DNA from 2 places in the Paenibacillus sp. MMO-58 genome. Region 1 is predicted to be linked to the other one. Evidence: predicted binding sites of a transcription regulator. Region 1 holds the regulator's gene; the other holds the start of a gene.

Region 1 (3,616 bases):
CGGTCTCCGATCCGTCAGTCTCGCAAGGAATCCGGATCCTCGTGCCTGACTCATATTTGCTGGTTTTCCCCCAATTCTCCATGCTGAAAAATACGTCCGATCGGGTGCTGTCGTCATGTACGTTCACCGTTATTCCCATGCTATGTACCAGCTTGCGGAACCCTTCGCAGCTAGATAGAAACGCCAATATTTCCTCGTTCTCAACGCCTCCGGAGAATTTTGCTTTCTCGCTCAGCCTTCCTTCCAGGTAAATCTCTTCCGTGAACTTCCCGTCTTGACGGGGGCTTGCTTCTATTATGGTATCAAAAAGAATAAAAAATCCGCTTCGTTTCTCGGCCGGATCTTTAGGTGCTGCCGGACCTGTGAAGTTGCTATTATGCAAATCTATCGCCTCCTGCTCCGGGTATCTCTATACATTATAGAGAACCACCAAGCGAGCACGCGCGGTAGAAATTAAAGATGTTATAGAAGAAATTATGTATAATTCGATACTTCCACCAGATTATAATCCGGATCGCGAAAATACACCGATACGATTGTTCCTACTGCCCCCGTACGGGCGACCGGCCCTTCCTCGATTGGCACCCCGCAAGCAGCCAAATGCCGGATGACCTCATCCAGCGGCGTTTTCGTAACGAGACAGAAATCCGCAGACCCCGGACGCGGGCTCCTTGCCTTCGGTTCAAATTCTTTCCCCGCTTCATGCAGGTTGAACTTCTGCCGGCCGAATAGCAGCGCCTTTCGGTTATCGCCAAAGACAATGACCTCCATATTCAGCACCTTTTCGTAAAAAGCTGCCGTCTTCTCAATACTGGCCACGGTCAATACAAGGTGATCCAATGCTTCAATCTTTACCATTTTCTCAACTCCCGGCTTGTATAGATGCAAAAATAGTCCTTCCCCTAAAGGGAGGACTATTCACGCAGCAAAATTAATTGTTCATTGGATGTTTGGATAACAAGCTATTCAGTTCCTTCATGAACATATCAATGTCCTTGAACTGTCTGTACACGGATGCAAAGCGCACATAAGCCACTTCGTCAACCGGATACAGCTGGCTCATCACGATCTCGCCGATCTCGCGGCTTTCGACTTCCGCGAGCGCTGTTGTCCGGAGCTCCTTCTCCACTTCGGAGACGATGACCTCGAGTCGTTCAACCGAGACAGGACGCTTCTCGCATGCACGGATGAGACCGCGCAGTATTTTGTCGCGGCTGAATTCTTCCCGGCTCCCGTCTTTCTTAATCACGATAAGCGGTGTTTCCTCAATCATCTCGAAGGTCGTAAAACGGCGGTTGCATTTTTCGCATTCACGCCGTCTGCGGATGGACTTGTTCTCGTTAGCTGGCCTGGAATCAAGCACTTTCGTACCGGCAAAATCGCAGTAAGGGCATTTCATTTTTTTCACTCCTTCCGAATCCTGTTTTTATTTTTAAGAATTTTCCAGTCGTTACCTGAATGAAGTTGCGAATTCCGCACATAATACATTTACCAACCGCAAGGAGGTGAACATCAATGAGCTCGAACAACAGCAACCAAGTACTTGTACCGCAAGCTACTGCAGCACTGGACCAAATGAAATATGAGGTCGCTCAAGAGCTGGGTATTGCGTTGTCGCAAGACGGTTACTACGGCAACCTGCTTACTAAAGACGCAGGCTACATCGGGGGTAACATTACTCGCCGCCTAGTGCAAATTGCCGAACAATCCCTTGCTGGCCGTCAATAATGATTTCATCAGTCATGTATAACAGATGCTTTGGCTGTTCCGTCCTGAAGCGGCGGACAGCCAAGGCTTCTTCTTGTCCAAGTTAAATAACAGGATAAAGATCTTTGTACTTATTATAATAATAAATAACGCGTTGTACATAGTGACGGGTTTCCCCATACGGAATTTGATCCGTTGTGTCCAGCTTTCCATCCCATTTGCCCGTATCCAGCCACTTTTTCACATTGCCGGGACCGGCATTGTAAGCCGCAATAACGGCTACTGTATTCTGCTTGAACTGTTTGTGCAAGGACTGCAAATACCATGCTCCTACCTCGATACTGACATCCGGCCGATTCTGCAGCATATCTCTTGTGACATTGTTGAAATCTGCCTGCTTCACGATCCAGTCAGCCGTATCCGGCATAATCTGCATAAGGCCAAGCGCCCCTTTTTTGGAGACTTGTCCCGTCGAATAATTCGTTTCCGTCCGGATAATTGCCGCAATCAGATGCGGATCAACACCGTAATTCGATGCGCTTGCGCGTATGTCTTCTTTATATTGAATCGGATACATCATCCGGGCAAGCCAATTAGAATTAAGAAATAAGACGCCAATGAAGCCAATGAGCAGAATAAGAAGCACTCTTTTCCGAACCAACCACTTCATGGCAAACCCTTGCTCTTCCAGAAATCGTCCACCTGCCGCCTAGTCTCGTCAAGCGAACCGCCGTTATCAATAACCCAGTCCGCGCGGCTTCTCTTCTGCTCAATATCCATTTGAAGTCCAATGCGTCTCCGTGCTTCCTCTTCTGCGATTGCGTTCCGTTCCATCAGCCTTTTTAGCTGAAGCGTCTGGGAAACGTAAACGACCATCACCCCGTCGTACAGCTTTTCTTGACCCGTCTCGTACAAAAGCGGGATATCCGCAACGACCAATTGCCGTGGGTTCTGCTCTTCATACTGCCTTATCCGCTGCTGCATGCGGTTACGTATTGCCGGATGAAGGATATTCTCAAGCTGCGCCAGCAAATCGCGGTTATTGAACACGATGCTACCAAGCGCCTTTCTGTCCAATGTTCCATCCGTATGTATAACAGCTTGTCCAAACGCGGAGGCGACCGCTTCTAAAGCCGGTTCGCCGGGCATAACAACTTCTCTCGCAACCTGATCGGCATCGACCAGCATCGCACCGCGTTCTACCAGCATGGCAGCCACGGTGCTTTTGCCGGTAGCGATCCCGCCGGTTAAACCGATCTTCATTAGCTTTCACCCCGTTCAAGTAACTCCTGCGTATTGCTTATGACTTTATAACAGCTTTAAAATGCCGATTATGATTAATAAAATGCCCGGCAGCACCGATATCGCCTGCATGCCTTTCCAGTTCGAGAACCGGAAGCCAAACCGCATCCCGCCAAGCAGAAATAAAGCACTGGCCGCAGCAATCATAATAGGTGTTAGTAAAGGAGATAATCCGATCATAGCCGCTCCGATTCCGGCGCCAAATGCGTCAAACGACAAGGCTACTCCAAGCATTAACGCTTCGGCTGCGGAGATCGTTCCCGACTTATCCACGTCGGCGGCTTGCGGAGTCCGCAATATTTGTATAACCAATCCCAGGCGCTTCAATTCAACGATCACGACAAGAACCGGATGCGTACGGTCAATCTGCTCCTGATCAGTCTCCGCCGGATGTTCCGAATCTCCTTCGGCCTGGCCTTCGGCAGCTCCCGCTTCCCGGCTGCTCCGCCTAAGCTGCAGCAGCGCCCAAGTGCCAATGCCGACAAGTACAACCGCTCCAATCAGCTTAGCCACAAAAGGCGACAAATACCCCGTAATCCATGAACCCACTATCATCGATAAAAAGATGACCAACCCTGAGCAACAAGCGATAATGACAACCGACAAG
Region 2 (3,616 bases), on a different contig from region 1:
CGGCCAAAATGTCATGCGAACGGAAGAACTGCAGCAGATACTCCTGCGACGCCCTGTACTCGGTGAAGATGATGACTTTATCGTTAATCTGCCGGATGAGCTCCATTACTTTTTCAGCCTTGGTATTGGCTTTGATCTGCTTGATAAATTCGACCAGCTCCCAGATTTTCGGACGGATAGGGGAATCCTCAGCCGTTTTTTTGAACAGATTAACAAGCGTAATAAATACGGCGTCCCGGCTGCTGCAAACCTCGCGCTGCAGCGTAACAAGCGGAAGCATACTCATCATATCGACGCCGTCTTCCTTGTAACGGTCCCGAACGAATGCCGTCACCGCGTCATAGAGAGCCTTCTCTTCGGGAGACAGCTCCAGCGGGATATTTTTCACGACTCGCTTGGTGAACGATATTCCGCCGTCTCCGCGCCGGTTGCGGATCATGACGGTGGAGAGAGCATCCTGCAGCTGATCTTCGTTTTTCGGCAGACGCTTGTCGACAACGAAGTTGGCTGCGAACTCGCTTTGACCGCCTAACTGGCCGGGCTTAAGCAGCGTAATAAGGTTATATAACTCATCTAGATCGTTCTGAATCGGGGTAGCCGTCAGAAGAAGGCAATATTTTTTGCTGAGCTGGAGCGCAAATTGGTAGTTTGTCGTCTTTTTGTTCTTGAGCTTATGCGCTTCATCAATAATGATCATATCGTAATCCTGACCCAGAATAATCTCGCGGTGCGGATCACGCTTGGCCGTATCTATAGAAGCAACCACAACGTCGTATTGCCAGGTATGCTCCTTCTTCTGCGCGACGGCCGAGATGCCAAACTTCGAATTCAGCTCTCTCACCCATTGCAAGACGAGGGAAGCGGGAACAAGAATAAGAGCCTTTCGGACGAGTCCGCGGACCATGTATTCTTTGATGACGAGTCCGGCTTCAATCGTTTTGCCAAGTCCGACTTCATCGGCGAGAATAGCGCGGCCGCCCATCTCGTGAACAACCTTGCGTGCCGTGTCCACCTGATGCGGCATCGGCTCGAAGGAGGGGAGCGTCCGCAAGCACTGCAGCTGTTCGAAGCTGTCGACCCGCTTGGCCTGCTCGGCTTCCATCGTCAGCTGATAGAGCGTCCAATCGTCCCATGGACCATTCTTGGCGACCCGGTTCTGAAGCTCATCGAACCAGGTGCGGTCACATTGCAGGTCTACAAGCGGATGAAGCTTGCGCCGGACCATATTAGCTTCCGTAGAGGCGGGATTCAATTTCGCCTGATCATTCATAGTAAAGGTCACGATAGGCAGCTCCTTTTGCGAATAGAGATAGTTGTCACTAGTATGGCCTTTTTCATCAAATCTTAGTAAATAAGCAGTAAAATTAGCGATAAGACAAGCATTAGAAAGAGAATAGCCAATGTAAGCGGAGAAAAGCGGCGAAATAGGTAAAAACAGCTGTGGATACCGATATGTAGTATAGTATAATAAGTGGTACACACAATATATGGTGCCCGACACATGCGATAAGAGGTGTGTATGCGATATAAGGGACATGGGAGGAAGGACCAATCGGATGGCAATGACGCAGAAATTGGAAGGACTTAGCGAAAAAATATTTTTAGACCGTTATGCTTGGAAAAACGCGGACACAAAAAATACGGCAGTAGGGGATGTCGTACTGGTCCTGACGAAGGATGATCCAAAATTCCCGGCCAAAGAGGTTGGGGAGGTCATCGAACGCAGAGGCGACGAAGTGACCGTCAAGCTTAGAAGCGGAGATACCGTAACATCCAGCGTGGAGAAACTCACGCTTACTATAGAAAAGACTCCGGAAGAGATGTGGGACCGTCTAGCCGGTGCGATGGCTGGCGTTGAGCAAGGCGAAGAGAATCGGAGTACCTGGACGGAAAGGTTCCGTTACATTCTGGATGACTGGAAGCTGGTTCCTGGCGGCCGTATTGCTGCCGGCGCCGGCGCGAGCGACGAATTGACGCTGTTCAACTGTTACGTAATTCCTTCGCCGAAGGACAGCCGCGGCGGTATTATGACAACTCTGTCGGAGATGACGGAAATCATGGCGCGCGGCGGCGGCGTGGGAATCAACCTGTCTTCGCTGCGTCCTAGACGGGCTGTTGTTGCTGGCGTTAACGGCTCCTCCAGCGGTGCCGTATCCTGGGGAGGCCTGTTCAGCTATACGACCGGCCTGATTGAACAGGGCGGAAGCCGCAGGGGCGCGCTCATGCTAATGATTAACGACTGGCATCCGGATGTGCTTGATTTCATTACCGTCAAGCAAACGATGGGGCAAGTGACGAATGCAAACCTATCGGTATGCGTAAGCAATGCTTTTATGAAAGCCGTGAAGGAAGACCTGGACTGGGAGCTTGTATTCCCGGATACCAAGGAAACCGATTACGACGAGCTGTGGAACGGCGATCTGGAAGCATGGAAGAAGCTTGGCAAGAAGGTTGTCCATTATAAAACGGTTCGCGCACGCGACGTATGGCATACGATTATTGAATCGGCTTGGAAATCCGCTGAGCCAGGCGTCGTCTTTATGGAGTACTACAACCAGATGTCGAACAGCTGGTATTTCAACCCGATTATTTGCACGAATCCGTGCGGCGAGCAAGGGCTGCCAGGCTGGGGCGTCTGCAACCTGTCCGCTATTAATCTGTCCAAATTTTACGATGAGAGCAAGCATGACGTGAATTGGGATGAGCTGGCGAAGGTAACCCAGTGGTCCGTTCGCTTCCTCGATAACGTTATTGATACAACCCCATATCATTTCGAAGAGAATGAGAAGAATCAGAAGAAGGAGCGCCGCGTTGGCCTTGGCACGATGGGTCTTGCCGAGCTTATGATCAAACTGGGCGTCCGTTACGGCAGCCCGGAATCGCTTCTGTTCCTCGATAAAATATATGGCTTTATGGCACGGGAGGCTTATCTCGCCTCGGCGCAGATCGCGTCGGAGAAAGGCTCGTTTGAAGCGTTTGACGCAGAGAAGTTCCTCCAAAGCGGGTTTATGAAAAACATGGTGTCGGAATTCCCTGAGGTAGGCGAAGCGGTTCTGGCCAAAGGCATGCGCAACGTGACCGTTATTACGCAGGCTCCAACGGGCAGCACCGGTACGATGGTAGGTACGTCGACTGGCATCGAGCCGTATTTTGCATTCGAGTACTTCCGTCAGAGCCGTCTCGGCTTCGACAAACAGCTGGTGCCAATCGCGCAGGCATGGAAGGACGCCCATCCGGGCGAAGAGCTGCCGGATTACTTCGTAACGGCGATGAATTTGTCGGCGAAGGATCATATCCGCGTGCAAGCGGCGATTCAGCGCTGGGTCGACAGTTCGATCTCGAAGACGGCGAATTGTCCAAGCGACTTTACGGTTGAAGAGACGAAAGAGCTGTACGAGATGGCGTTTGATCTGGGCTGTAAAGGCGTTACGATCTATCGCGACGGCAGTCGGGACGTTCAGGTATTGTCGACGAAAAAGGAAGATGCGAAGCCGGATGCGGCGGTCGAAGCAGCTGCGGCTGTGGAAGCGGTAAAAGAGGAAGATAAGCTTGAGACGCTCAATACGACGCTTAACGCAAAGGTATCACCGCAGGTCGAGCAGGAATTCGACAAGCA

What was found. The regulator NrdR, encoded in region 1, represses ribonucleotide reductase genes. The targets are predictions, from matches to a motif close to AACACNATATATNGTGTT.
Region 2: the regulator NrdR is predicted to act here: its motif matches at 1,478-1,495, upstream of WFJ73_RS09485 (adenosylcobalamin-dependent ribonucleoside-diphosphate reductase).

Annotation. Positions count from the first base shown of each region.
Region 1 is NZ_JBBCVY010000001.1:97,185-100,800, reverse strand. Features, by position in the region: gene WFJ73_RS00445 (SGNH/GDSL hydrolase family protein) at 1-382, opposite strand, end outside; gene WFJ73_RS00440 (VOC family protein) at 475-858, opposite strand; gene nrdR (transcriptional regulator NrdR) at 932-1,399, opposite strand; gene WFJ73_RS00430 (alpha/beta-type small acid-soluble spore protein) at 1,516-1,728, shown strand; gene WFJ73_RS00425 (lytic transglycosylase domain-containing protein) at 1,811-2,377, opposite strand; gene coaE (dephospho-CoA kinase) at 2,374-2,970, opposite strand; gene ytaF (sporulation membrane protein YtaF) at 3,016-3,616, opposite strand, start outside.
Region 2 is NZ_JBBCVY010000002.1:806,806-810,421, reverse strand. Features, by position in the region: gene WFJ73_RS09490 (DEAD/DEAH box helicase) at 1-1,225, opposite strand, end outside; gene WFJ73_RS09485 (adenosylcobalamin-dependent ribonucleoside-diphosphate reductase) at 1,557-3,616, shown strand, end outside.